One region of the Labrys sedimenti genome, then DNA from elsewhere that is predicted to be linked to it. Evidence: predicted binding sites of a transcription regulator. Region 1 holds the regulator's gene; each other region holds the start of a gene.
The links. The regulator PhoB, encoded in region 1, activates phosphate uptake and scavenging genes when phosphate is short. The targets are predictions, from matches to a motif close to TGTCATNNANCTGTCAT.
Positions count from the first base shown of each region.

Region 2: the regulator PhoB is predicted to act here: its motif matches at 1,668-1,684, upstream of U1R88_RS24155 (alkaline phosphatase).
Region 3: the regulator PhoB is predicted to act here: its motif matches at 1,522-1,538, upstream of U1R88_RS09295 (BtaA family protein).
Region 4: the regulator PhoB is predicted to act here: its motif matches at 1,548-1,564, upstream of ugpB (sn-glycerol-3-phosphate ABC transporter substrate-binding protein UgpB).

Region 1 covers NZ_JAXOUF010000002.1:27,429-30,876, reverse strand. Annotated here, with positions in the region: gene pstA (phosphate ABC transporter permease PstA) at 1-262, shown strand, start outside; gene pstB (phosphate ABC transporter ATP-binding protein PstB) at 271-1,086, shown strand; gene phoU (phosphate signaling complex protein PhoU) at 1,121-1,840, shown strand; gene phoB (phosphate regulon transcriptional regulator PhoB) at 1,854-2,555, shown strand; gene U1R88_RS06520 (RNA polymerase sigma factor) at 2,804-3,448, opposite strand, start outside.
Region 2 covers NZ_JAXOUF010000010.1:106,594-110,041, forward strand. Annotated here, with positions in the region: gene U1R88_RS24150 (L,D-transpeptidase family protein) at 1-1,330, opposite strand, end outside; gene U1R88_RS24155 (alkaline phosphatase) at 1,835-3,448, shown strand, end outside.
Region 3 covers NZ_JAXOUF010000002.1:602,823-606,270, reverse strand. Annotated here, with positions in the region: gene U1R88_RS09300 (ABC transporter ATP-binding protein) at 1-1,486, shown strand, start outside; gene U1R88_RS09295 (BtaA family protein) at 1,600-2,865, shown strand; gene U1R88_RS09290 (class I SAM-dependent methyltransferase) at 2,862-3,448, shown strand, end outside.
Region 4 covers NZ_JAXOUF010000011.1:36,614-40,061, reverse strand. Annotated here, with positions in the region: gene U1R88_RS24930 (diphosphate--fructose-6-phosphate 1-phosphotransferase) at 1-996, opposite strand, end outside; gene ugpB (sn-glycerol-3-phosphate ABC transporter substrate-binding protein UgpB) at 1,647-2,957, shown strand; gene ugpA (sn-glycerol-3-phosphate ABC transporter permease UgpA) at 3,234-3,448, shown strand, end outside.

The sequences.
Region 1 (3,448 bases):
CGGTATCGTCACCGGCATCCTGCTGGCCTTGGCCCGCGCCGCCGGCGAGACGGCACCGCTGCTGCTTACAGCCTTCGGCAATTCCAACTGGTCGCTCAACCTCGGCAACGCATTTGCCAGCTTGCCGGCAGCCATCTACCAGCTCGCGCCCTATCCCGACCCCAAGGCCGTCTCGGTGGCCTGGAGTGGCGCCCTCCTCATCACGGCCGGCGTGTTGGCGCTCAATATCCTGACCCGCTTCGTGCTCGCTCCCAAGAAATGAGTGCTCCCATGTCCGCTACCCCCCAAGCCTCCATCGCGGTTGCCGAACGCCCGATCGCTGATCCAGCCGCCGCCGTGAAGCTCAAGGTCGAGAATCTCGACTTCTATTATGGCGAGAAGCATGCGCTCAAGGGCATCAACCTCGACATGATCGACCGGCAGGTCACTGCCATGATCGGTCCCTCCGGCTGCGGCAAGTCGACCCTGCTGCGCGTGCTCAACCGCATGTACGACCTCTATCCGGGGCAGACCGCCAAGGGCCGCGTGCTGCTCGACGGCCAGAACGTCATCGGCAAGGAAATCGATCCGGCCGTGCTGCGCGCCCGCATCGGCATGGTGTTCCAGAAGCCGACGCCCTTCCCGATGTCGATCTATGACAATATCGCCTTCGGCGTGCGCCTGCATGAGTCCATCTCCAAGGCGGAGATGGACCAGCGCGTCGAGTGGTGCCTCACCAAGGCCGCCTTGTGGAACGAGGTCAAGGACCGCCTGCACGCTTCGGCCCTCGGCATGTCCGGCGGCCAGCAGCAGCGCCTGTGCATCGCCCGCACCATCGCGGTGAAGCCCGAAGTCGTGCTGCTGGACGAGCCGACCTCCGCACTCGATCCGATCTCGACCGCCAAGATCGAGGAACTGATCGACGAATTGAAGCGGGACTTCACCATCGTCATCGTCACGCACAATATGCAGCAGGCGGCGCGCTGCGCGGATGTGACGGCCTTCTTCTATCTGGGCGACCTCATCGAGGTCGGCCAGACCAACAAGATGTTCACCACCCCGAACGACAGCCGTACGCAGGACTACATCACCGGCCGCTTCGGCTGATTCCCGGCCAGCGTCGAATTCATTTGGAGGCGGCATGTCCGACCATATCGTTACATCCTTCGACCAGGAACTGCGCGAACTGCGCAACATGATCGCCGAAATGGGTGGCTACGCCGAGAAGAGCGTGGCCGACAGCGTCGAAGCCCTGCTCAAGCGTGACACCCAGCGCGCCAAAGCGGTGATCGATCTCGATGCCGCGATCGACAAGCTGCAGCGCCAGGTCGAGGACCGGGCCATCCTGATCATCGCCAAGCGCCAGCCGCTGGCCCTCGACCTGCGCGAAATCGTCTCGGCCCTGCGGGTGGCCAATGACCTCGAACGGATCGGCGACCTCGGCAAGAACGTCGCCAAGCGCGTGGTGGCCATCCACAGCCACGCCCAGCCGGCCCAGCTCTTCGGCGGTTTCGATCACATGGCCGACCTGGTGCTCGAGCAGCTCAAGCAGGTGCTCGATGCCTTCGCCCAGCGCAACGTCGAGGAAGCGCTCTCGGTCTGGCGCTCGGACGGCGAGATCGATGCGATGTATACCTCGCTGTTCCGCGAATTGCTGACCTACATGATGGAAGATCCGCGCAATATCGGCTTCTGCACCCATCTGCTGTTCTGCGCCAAGAACATCGAGCGCATCGGCGACCACGCCACCAACATCGCCGAGACGGTGCACTATTTGGTCACCGGTGAATCGCCGGCCGGCGAGCGGCCCAAGGCGGACAACAGCACCGATCTTGTCGATCTTCCTGTGCCGGCTAAATAACAAGGGATAGGCCATGCCTCCCAAGGTTCTGATCGTCGAGGACGAAGAAGCCCTGACTCTGCTGCTGCGCTACAATCTCGAAGCCGAAGGCTATGAGGTCGATAGCGTCGCACGCGGAGACGATGCCGAGATTCGGCTGCGCGAAAGCGTGCCGGACCTCGTCCTGCTCGACTGGATGTTGCCGGGCCTGTCCGGCATCGAATTGTGCCGGCGCATCCGCATGCGGCCGGAAACCGAGCGCCTGCCGGTGATCATGCTCACGGCGCGCGGCGAGGAAACCGAACGCGTGCGTGGCCTTGCCACCGGCGCCGACGACTATGTCGTCAAGCCCTTCTCGGTGCCCGAACTCTCGGCCCGCGTGCGTGCCTTGCTGCGCCGGGCCAAGCCCGATCACGTCGCCTCCCTGCTCAAGGCCGGCGACATCTCGCTCGACCGGGAGACCAAGCGTGTCCATCGCGGCAATCGCGAGATCCGCCTCGGCCCGACCGAGTTCCGCCTGCTCGAATTCCTAATGCAGGCGCCGGGACGGGTGTTCGCGCGCGAGCAGTTGCTCGACAGCGTCTGGGGCCGCGACGTCTATATTGACGAGCGCACGGTCGACGTGCATGTCGGCCGCCTGCGCAAGGCGATGAATCGCACCCGCGAGATCGATCCGATCCGCACCGTGCGTGGCGCCGGCTATTCCTTCGACGAGACCTTCGCCAAGCAATCCTGAGGGCGGTTTGCGGGCATTGCCCGCCCGCTTCCTTTCGCCAAGGCTGCGCGACGTAGTGAGTAATACCAGCACGCTTTGAGTTCGACTCATCAACGTCATTGCGAGCGAAGCGAAGCAATCCAAGAGCCCTGAACTCCAGGCCTGCGAGTTCCTGGATTGCTTCGCTTCGCTCGCAATGACGGGTCGGGGATTGCGCGAGTTGGTGTAAGGGTGAGCATCAGTGTCTGACCAGTTCTCTGGCCACGCAATCACGCCCCCAGATCCGCCAGGCGTCCCTGCAGATAGCGGCGGATGGCCGGGTCGCTCTCCAGGCCGATCGCCCGCGAATAGGCATTGCGGGCCTCTTCCGGCTTCGCCGCCCGCGCCAGCAAGTCGGCACGCGCTGCCCAATAGGGCTGGTAATCGATGATGCGTCCGTCGCCGGCGACCTCGTCGAGCGCGTCCAGACCAGCCTGCGGCCCCGCAAGGCGGCCCAGCGCCACGGCCCGGTTGATGGCGGCCACCGGAGAAGCGGTCAGCAGGACCAGGGCTTCATACAGCGTGACGATCGCGGCCCAGTCCGTCGCCGCGCAGATGCGTCGATGAGCATGGGCCGATTGCAGCGCGGCTTCCAGCTGATAGCGGCCGATCTGGCGGACCTGGCCGGCCCGGGCAAGCAAGGCCTCGGCCTCCTCGATCAGCCCGGCATCCCAGAGCGCGGTATCCTGCTGCTCCAGCGGAATATAATCGCCACCCGGGCCGCGGCGTGCCGCTCGCCGCGCTTCGGCGTGCAGCATCAGCGCCAGCAGTCCCAGCACTTCTGCCTCGCCGGGCAGGAGCGAGGCCAGCAGCCGGCCGAGCCAGATACCTTCCGCCGACAGATTGCGCTCGCGGGCGTGAGCCCCTTCCGGATC
Region 2 (3,448 bases), on a different contig from region 1:
CGACCTTGATCGCCGTCACCGGGGAAGCCGGCTGTTCGGTCGGCGCGAAGCCCAGCCAGCGCGCATAGAAGGGCTGACCGTCCGGTGCCGCCGAGGCCACCAGCTGGCTTGCCGGGGCACTGGAGGAGACCGGCGCCGCGGCCACCGCCACCGGCTTCTGCGGCATTGGAGCCGGGAACTTGCTGCCCATCAGCCGGGCATAGACGGCTTCCTGGCGCTTGGCGACAGCCTTCGGGTCCGCAGTGCCCTTGATCGGCTTGCGCGCCACGGCAGCTTCCGAATAGAGCAGGCTTTCGGCCGCGGCATAGGTCACGCGATGAGCGGCATTCGCATCCGCTTCCGTTGCCGGAGCGCCCGCGTCGTTGAGAGCGACCTCGGTCACGTCGACGCGCGAATAGCTGAAGGGCCGGTCCTTGCCGGGCACCGCCGATTGGTCGACAGCACGCGCGGTGAACACCGGGTTGGAACCACCATCCTGGTAGATGTAGTTGACGGCCTTGGTGCCGGAGGCAACCAGCGCAGTCACCTTGGCATCGTCGCCGCGCCGCTTCTCGTAGACGGCGGCCGCCACGTTCTGGCTGGCGGGAGCGATGCCGCAATCGGTACCGCCATTGCCGTTGAAGACATAACGGCCCTTGCAGACATCGACCTTGACCGTCTGCTTGGTGACCTCGAAATTATCGGTGCCTTCCTTGAGGTTCTGCCAGAAGCCGATATTGGGGTTACGGCGGTTCCGGGCCATGTTCTCGGGCGTCATGCGGAAGGGCAGCGACTGCACCTGGAACGAAGCCTGGCCGCCCTGCAGCGCCTCGCGCGCCACGGCATAGATCTCGGCCACCTGCTTGTCGGTCATGGCAAAGCAGCCGCGCGACGAGCAGGAACCGTGCACCATGATGTTGCCGCCGGCCCGGCCGAGCTGGCGATCGAAGCTGTTGGGATAGCCGATGTCGAACGACAGGTAGTATTGCGAATTCGGATTGAGGCTGCTCATGCTCACGGCATAGAAGCCTTCGGGCACCTGACGGTCGCCCTCGCTCTTCTTCGGGCCGAGCTGCCCCGACCAGCGGCAGACCGGATAGCTCTTGAGCAGGGCATAACGTCCGCTCGAGGTCTGCTTCCAGAGCTCGAGCTCGGACTCTTTCTTGTAGATGCGCACCAGGATGGGTGCGGAACGCGCCATGCCCTTGGCCTGCATTTCGGCAATCAGGGCCTGCGGCACCGGGCTAGTCGAACGAACACTTGCGCCATTCTGATTGGAACAGGCAGCCGCCAGCAAAAGAACCGGCACGGCCATTGCAATCTTGCGCATCAACTTGAAGTGAGCGGTCATGAACCAGTGAACCCGTGCAAAGTCAGTAATACAGACTAAGGGACATTTACAGTCAACGACCACTCGCCGCAAGTCATGGGCCGATCGTGGTTACGCAACAGCGTGAACGGACTCTTAACGGCACAATGCCTGATTCCACGCCCTGCCGATAGAGGCCTTCCACCGGAAACTGGCCGGGGACCCTATAGACTTCCTCGCGGCTCGACAAGCATCGGCGACGACAAATCCCGGATCGAGCAGGACAGTGGGATGCGACATGGAGTCTTCGTCGCCCCGAGTCCCAATGATCCACCCTCTAATACTGCGTGTGAAGCGGCCTGATCCTGAGCCTTCTGACTGTCATGGACCTGTCGCACGCCCTGGCTATCCCTAACGCAAAGCGCGTTCAGGGGGAACGCGCTCTCTTCCAGCTCTTTGTTTCCACGCGTCTTTGCCAATGCGGCACCTTCGCCAAACCGCAAGACGCCTGAGTGCAAAGTCTGCTCGCATCGCGAAAGGATTGCCATGCGCACGCTCCTCGCCGCTCTTGCGGTCACCACCATGCTGATCGGTCCCAGCCAGGCCGCAGGCATCTATCCGCTCGACCGTGCGACCATCCTGGCCGGCTCGCCCTTCGACTTCAAGGCCGAGTTCGCCGGCACGGTGAAGCCGGAAGATGTGCGCGTCACCGTCAACGGGCAGGACTACAAGGGTGTGTTCGGCAAGGACGTCGAGTTCGTCGCCTCCGAAAAGGGCAAGGACGACAAGGATCTCGGCTCGGCGGTGCTGCTGCGCGGTCTCACCCTCAGCGTGCCCGGCAGCTACAAGGTCGAGGTCTCGGCCAACGGGCAGAGCCGTAGCGTGACCTGGGACGTCTTCGGCACCGCTGCCGTGCCCAAGGCCAAGAACATCATCTTCCTGCTCGGCGACGGCCTGACGGTCGCCAACCGCACCGGCGCGCGCATCATGTCCAAGGGCATGACCGAGGGCAAGGCCAATGGCCGCCTCAACATGGACGACCTCGACCACATGGCCTTCATCGGAACCTCGTCGACGGACGCCATCGCCACCGACAGTGCCAACACGATGTCGGCCTACATGACCGGCCACAAGACGGCGGTGAACGCTCTCGGCGTCTATGCCGACCGCACGCCCGCCAGCCTGGACGATCCGCGTGTCGAGACCATCGCCGAGGCGTTGCGTCGCACGTCGAAGAAGTCGATCGGCGTGGTCTCCACCGCCGAGATCGAGGACGCGACCCCGGCCGCCGTGGTTTCCCATACCCGCAAGCGCGCCGACAAGGCCGAGATCGTCGGCATGTTCTACGACGTGAAGCCCGAAATCATCCTGGGCGGCGGCTCGGCCTATTTCCTGCCGAAATCGACCACCGGCTCTAAGCGCAAGGACGACAAGGACTATATCCAGCTCTTCAAGGATGCCGGCTACACGCTGGCCACCGACAAGGACAGCCTCGCCGCGGCTTCCGGCACCAATACCGGCAAGATTCTCGGCCTGTTCCATACCGGCAACATGGACGTGGCGCTCGACCGCAACCTGCTCAAGAAGGGCACGGTGGGCAAGTTCCCCAACCAGCCCGGCCTGGTCGACATGACCCAGTCGGCCCTCGACCAGCTTTCCAAGAACCCGGAAGGCTTCTTCCTGATGGTGGAAGCCGCCTCGATCGACAAGATGTCGCATGCGCAGGATGGCGAGCGCTCGCTCTATGAAACCATCGAGTTCGACAAAGCCGTCGGCGCGGCGCGCGAATTCGCCAAGACCCATCCCGACACGCTGATCGTCGTCACCGGCGACCACACCCACTCCATGTCGGTGATCGGCACCGTCGACGACAGCAAGCCCGGCACCGACATGCGCGAAAAGGTCGGCATCTATGCCGATGCCGGCTTCACCAATTACGAGGACAAGGACGGCGACGGCTATCCCGACAAGATCGACCCGAGCAAGCGCCTGGCCGTCGTCTACGGGAACTATCCCGATCACTACGAGACCTTCAGCCCGAAGCTGGACGGCCCCTATGAGCCGGCCATCCAGAACGAGAAGAAGGAATATGTCGCCAATCCCGCCTACAAGGACGTGCCCGGCGCCGTCTTCGTCCAGGGCAACATCCCGCGCAACAAC
Region 3 (3,448 bases), 580 kb from region 1:
GGGCAAGAGCCAGACCATGATGGCATTGATGGGCCTGCTCGCCGGCAATGGCCAGGTCCGGGGATCGGCCAAATATCGCGGCAGGGAATTGCTCGGCCTGCCGGCGAAGGAGCTCAACAAGGTACGTGGCGACAAGATCACCATGATCTTCCAGGAGCCGATGACCTCGCTCGACCCGCTTTACAAGGTCGGGCGTCAGGTGGCCGAGCCAATCGTCCATCATCGCGGCGGCAGCTACAAGCAAGCCCGCAAGAAGGCGGTGGAGCTGTTCAAGCTCGTGGGCATTCCCCATCCCGAGCGGCGGGTGGATGCCTATCCCCATGAGATGTCGGGCGGCCAGCGCCAGCGTGTAATGATCGCCATGGCGCTCGCCAACGATCCCGATCTCCTGATTGCGGACGAGCCGACCACCGCGCTCGACGTCACCGTGCAGGCCCAGATCCTGTCCCTGCTCGCCGATCTCAGGCAGCGCCTGGGCATGTCGATCGTCTTCATCAGCCACGATCTCAACATCGTCCGGCGTTTCGCCGATCGCGTCTATGTCATGCGTCGTGGCGAAGTGGTGGAGGCCGGTACCACGCAGGAGGTCTTCGACAATCCCCGGCATGACTACACCAAGATGCTGCTGGCGGCCGAACCGTCGGGCCATAAGGATCCACCACGTCCCGATGCTCCCGTGCTGCTCGAGGGCCGCAACATCCGCGTCACCTATCATCTCAGCGGCAGTCTTTTCGGCGGCCACAAGGCGATGGATCTGAAGGCGGTGGACGATGTTTCCCTGCGCCTGCAGCAGGGACAGACCATCGGCATCGTGGGTGAGTCGGGGTCGGGCAAGTCGACCCTGGGCCGCGCCTTGCTGCGGCTGAATACCGGCGAAGGCGACATCCGGTTCGATGGCCGCGACATCTCGCGGGCAAGCGCGCTCGACATGCGTCCGTTGCGGCGCGCCCTGCAATTGGTGTTCCAGGACCCCTACGGTTCGCTTTCTCCCCGCATGTCGGTGGGATCCATCATCACCGAAGGCCTTAGGGTGCATGAGCCCAGCCTGTCGGCTGCCGAACGGGACAAGCGGGCCGTCCAGGCCCTGACGGAGGTCGGCCTCGATCCCACCGCCCGCAACCGCTATCCGCACGAATTCTCGGGCGGCCAGCGCCAGCGCATCGCCATTGCGCGCGCCATGATCCTCAAGCCCAAGGTGGTGGTGCTCGACGAGCCGACCTCGGCGCTCGATCGCTCGGTGCAGAAACAGATCGTCGAACTGCTGCGCGACCTGCAGGCCACCTACGGCCTGTCCTATCTGTTCATCAGCCATGATCTGTCGGTGGTACGCGCGCTGTCCGACTATGTCGTCGTGATGAAGGAGGGACGCATCGTCGAGGAGGGCTCCACCGCCCAGATCTTCGACGCACCGCGCGAAACCTATACCCGCACGCTTATGGCGGCGGCACTCGGCAAGGAACGCGTGGAGGCGGCCGGTACGGCCTGAGGACCTGTCGCCTGCGCGTCGCTTTGGCGGCCCCTTGTCATCCCCCCGTCATCGCTTGGTCTTATCCGCGAATCCCATCGCGCAACCCGGATTCGGCGAAGGAGCGGATGGGCATGACGGATGTGAACAGCATCGGGACACAGGCGCCAGCCAAGGGCCAGGGCCATGTCAAGCAGGCCGTGGAGCATCACCGGCTATTGTCGCTGCGCGGCATGCAGGACCGGCTCTTCACCTTGGCTTTCAGTGGCCTCGTCTACGCCCAGATCTGGGAAGATCCCGAGATCGACATGGAAGCGCTGGCTCTCAAATCCGACGACCGGCTGGTTGCCATCGCCTCCGGCGGCTGCAATGTGATGAGCTATCTCAAGGCTGGCCCGGCCGCGATCACCGCGGTCGACCTCAACCGCCACCATATCGCCCTCAACCGGCTGAAGATCGCGGCGGCCCGGCACCTGCCCGACCATGCCGCCTTCTACGATTTCTTCGCGCGCGCCCACCAGCGCCGCAATGTTTCGATCTACGAGACGGCACTGCGCTCCCATCTCGACGCCGAGACACGCGCCTATTGGGACGGGCGTGACCTGCTCGGCCGCCGCCGCATCGGCTATTTCGGCAAGAACCTCTATCGGTACGGCCTGCTCGGCCGTTTCATCGGCCTGGGACATCTGATCGGACGGCTGCATCGCATCGATCCGGCCGACCTCCTGGCCGCTCGCGATCTCGCCGAGCAGCGCCGGGTCTTCGACGAGCGCATCGCGCCCCTGTTCGATCGCCCCCATATCAAATGGCTCACGCGCCGGCGGGCCTCGCTCTATGGCCTGGGCATTCCGCCCGAGCAGTATGACGCCCTGGCCGGGGCGGCAGCCGACGGGGAAGGCATTGCCGACGTGCTGCGCGAGCGGCTGGAACGCCTCGCCTGCGATTTCGACCTCAAGGACAATTATTTCGCCTGGCAGGCCTTCGGCCGCGGCTACAAACCCGATGGCGACGGGCCGGTGCCGCCCTATCTCGAGCCGGCGGCCTACGAGGCCGTGCGCGACCGCGCCGACCGCATCGATGTTCGCCATGTCAATTTGATCGACCATCTCAAGGCCCAGCCGGCGGCCAGCCTCGACGCCTATGTGCTGCTCGATGCCCAGGACTGGATGACCGATGTCATCCTCACCAAACTGTGGAGCGAGATCACCCGCACGGCCCGCCCCGGCGCCCGCGTGATCTTCCGCACCGCCGCCGAGGAAAGCCTGCTGCCGGGGCGTATTCCCGCCGATTTGCTAGCGCGCTGGTCCTATGATCGCGAGCGCTGCCGGGCCTGGACTGCGCGCGACCGCTCCGCCATCTATGGCGGCTTCCATCTCTACGAGCTGCGAGCCCTCCATTGAGCATCGAGATCCAGACGGGCGATGCCGCGGCGGCGATGAACCGGATCTATCGCCACCAGCGCTACATCTATGATCTCACGCGCAAATATTATCTGCTCGGCCGGGATCACCTGATCGCATCGCTGCGGCCGGCTGCTAGCGATGCCATTCTCGAAATCGGTTGCGGCACCGGCCGCAACCTCATTGCCGTGGCCAGGCGCTACCCCGCCACGCCGCTCTCCGGCTTCGACATTTCGACGGCGATGCTCGAAACGGCACGGCACTCGCTGGACCGCAATCGGCTGGCCCGCGTCACCGTGGCCCAGGCCGACGCCACCCGTTTCTCACCCGAGCAATTCGGGCGCAAGGGTTTCGAGCGCATCTATATCTCCTACACACTGTCGATGATCCCGGATTGGCAGGCCGTGCTGGAACGGGCCATTGCAGCCCTCGGACCGGGCGGTCGCCTCCTGATCGTGGATTTCGGCCAGCAGGAGGGCCTCCCGAGCTGGTTCAAGCGGCTGCTCTTTGCCTGGCTGGCGCGCTTCCACGTCCATCCGATCGCGGCATTGCCCGCGGCTCTGGCGGAACTCGCAAGCCGCGA
Region 4 (3,448 bases), on a different contig from region 1:
CTTGCCGTCATGGTGCAGCACCACCGACCCCGAGCCGGTAAAGGCGCTCTGGGCCGCGAAGGCGCCGGCCTCGAAGGCTTCCTTGGCATCGGCCTCGTCGATGATGCCGAGATAGCCGCGCGGCAGATAGCCCAGCGTGTCGACGCGGGCGCGCGCCTTGGGGAAGCGTTGCTTCAGGGCCTTCTGGATCTCGATGCCGAGATCGCCGCCGGTGAGTTGCACATTGCCATGGGCGTCGCGCTCGACCGCGCCGGCGGCGAGTGCCTCGGCGAGGGGACGGCCGGTCTCGTCCTGCACGCCTTCCGACATCGAGACAATGCAGCGGCCGACACGGGTGTAGACCATGTCGACGTCATTGAGGAACTGCTCGACCGAGAAGGGCTTTTCGGGCGTGTAGATCAGATGGGGCGCGTCCTCCGGCGCCTGCTGCCAGCCGGCAGCCGCGGCGCTGAGGAAGCCCGCATGCCGGCCCATGACGATGGCGACATAAATGCCCGGCATTGCTCGGAAATCGAGATCCATGCTGACGAAGGCATTGGCGACGAAAGCGGCGGCCGAGATGAAGCCCGGCACATGGTCGTTCTCCATCAGGTCGTTGTCGATCGTCTTGGGGGCGTGCACGAAGCTGCAGGAACCGGTCGACTGCTGGCGCAGGAGATCGAGCGTGCCGGCCGTGTCATTGCCGCCGATATAGATGAAGCCGCGGGCATCGAGCTTTTCCAGCGCCTGCAGGATGGTCTGGCAATAGGCTGGATCGGGCTTGTCCCGCGTCGAGCCGAGGCCCGAATTCGGGGTGCGGGCAAGGCGCTCGAGATCGCCTTCCGAAAGCGCGGTGAGGTCGACGAGATCGCCTCGCGTCAGGCCCCGCACGCCGTGGCGGGCGCCGAGGATGCGCAGTGACGGGTCGTGCCGGCGGGCGGCGATGATCGCGCCGCAGAGAGTCTGATTGATCACGGCGGTGGGGCCGCCTCCTTGAGCGATGACAATCGACGACATGGAGCCTCCCTGGCAATCTGGTTTCAAGTTGCTTAGCCCTGAAACCGCCGGTCGGCAACGAGCGACTTGGGCGAGGGAGCGTGACGCACGGCTGCCCCTGCAAATGGAGGCGGCGACGCTTCATTCGGGGGCAAGGGGATCGAGACGCCCGGCTTCCATCGGCATGCCGGCAGGCCTTGCACCGTGGTGGGGGCATTCAGGCTTTTCGTGTTTCGGCTCTCTTTCGGCCTGCCAAGGGGCGCTCCGACCGACTGCGAAGATGCCGTGATGTCGCCGATATGCCAATGGGTTGGGAGCGCCGCGCTCGGTATCGAAACCGCCAGTGGGTTTTACAGGGGGAAGCGCTCCATCGGCTGTCGGTTCGATGGGATTCAGGCCTTGACAATACAGGTCTGCAATGGAATGAAATTTCTATAATTAAAAAAAATGATCTATTAATCTCATCCGCAGGATTGAAAGAAATCCATGGTGGTTTCGCTACGTCGGGATTGGGGCAATGCACCGAAGCGAACGCAGGGAGAAGCCGAGGATAAACCCTGCAACATATTACCTGTCATATTTGCTTCATTTCTTCGTCATTGAGGCGCAACCAGTGAAGTCTTAAACGACGCCGTCCTTTTAAGAAGCGGCGCATCCTGAGGGAGTATGTGATGAAGTTGAGCGTTCTGGCTTCGGCCGTGGTTCTTCTGGCCAGTGTATCGACCGGGGCTGTCGCTGCCACCGATATCCAGTGGTGGCATGCGATGACGGGGGCCAACAACGACCGCATCGTCAAGCTGGCCAATGATTTCAATGCCAGCCAGAGCGACTATCGGATCGTTCCCGCCTACAAGGGTTCCTATCCCGATACGATGAATGCCGGCATTGCCGCGTTCCGGGCCGGCAATGCGCCCGATATCCTGCAGGTCTTCGAAGTCGGCACCGCCACCATGATGGCGGCCAAGGGCGCGATCAAGCCAGTCTACCAGCTGATGAAGGATGCGGGCGAACCCTTCGACCAAAAGTCCTACCTGCCTGCCGTCACCGGTTATTATTCCAATGCCAAGGGCGAGATGCTGTCCTTTCCCTTCAACTCCTCGACCATGGTGATGTGGGTCAACGAGGATGCGCTGAAGAAGGCCAATCTGACGGCGGCACCCAAGACCTGGCCGGAGGCTTTCGAGGCGGCCAAGAAGCTGAAGGCAGCCGGTTACGCCACCTGCGGCATTTCCACGGCCTGGACCACCTGGGCCAATATCGAGGAGCTGTCGGCCTGGCACAACGTGCCGCTGTCGACCAAGGCCAACGGCTTGGATGGCTTCGATACCGAATTGAAGTTCAACAATCCGGTGGTTGTGAAGCATCTGGAAAACCTGGTCGAGGCCCAGAAGGACAAGACGTTCGACTATTCCGGCCGTACCAATCAGGGCGAGGGACGCTTCACCTCGGGCGAATGCCCGCTCTTCCTGACGTCGTCGGCCTTCCTGGGCAACGTCAAGGCCAACGCCAAGTTCAAATATTCGGTGGCGCCGATGCCCTATTATCCCGATGTGCAGGGCGCGCCGCAGAACTCGATCATCGGCGGCGCTTCGCTTTGGGTGATGGGTGGCAAGTCGGACGAATCCTATAAGGGCATCGCCAAGTTCCTGACCTATCTGTCGAAGCCCGAGGTGCAGGCCTGGTGGGCCCAGGAGACCGGCTATCTGCCGATCACCCCGGCCGCCTACGAGCTCTCCAAGAAGCAGGGCTTCTATGCCAAGGATCCCAACAGCGAAGTCGCCGTGCTGGAGCTGACCAACAAGGCGCCGACGGAGAATTCCCGCGGGCTGCGCCTGGGCAACCTTGCCCAGATCCGCGATGTCTGGGCCGAAGAAATCGAGCAGGCCCTGGCCGGCAAGAAAACCGCGCAGGCCGCCATGGACGATGCCGTCCGCCGGGGCGATGCGATCCTGAAGACCTTCGCCCGCACGGCGGGGCGATAAAAGGCCGCGTAAAAGCCTTCTCCGCGTAGCGGGGAAGGTGGCCCGGCGAAGCCGGGTCGGATAGGGTGTGGCAGTCAGTACGTCGGACGCGACTGATTTGCGCAATCGTCGTGCCGGCTTTCACGGCGGGCCGCGTTGCCCGCCATCCCCCATCCCTCATTGCTTCGAAATGAACAGTGACATCTTCGTATCGAAGATGTCACGGCCTTCCCCCGCAAGGGGAGAAGGCACCCGCACCCTTCCAGCTTGACTGAATTGCATAGTCCGGAAGCATCCATGGAAAAACGCTCCGTCTTCTCCGGCAAGACCCTGCCCTGGCTGCTGCTGGCGCCGCAATTGGCGATCACGCTCATCTTTTTCTACTGGCCGGTGCTGCAGGCGATCCGGCAATCCTTCTTCATCGAGGATAGTTTCGGCACCACCTCCGAATTCGTCGGGTTCGAGAATTACCAGCTGCTGTTCCAGCAACCGGAATATTACAAGGCCGTCGG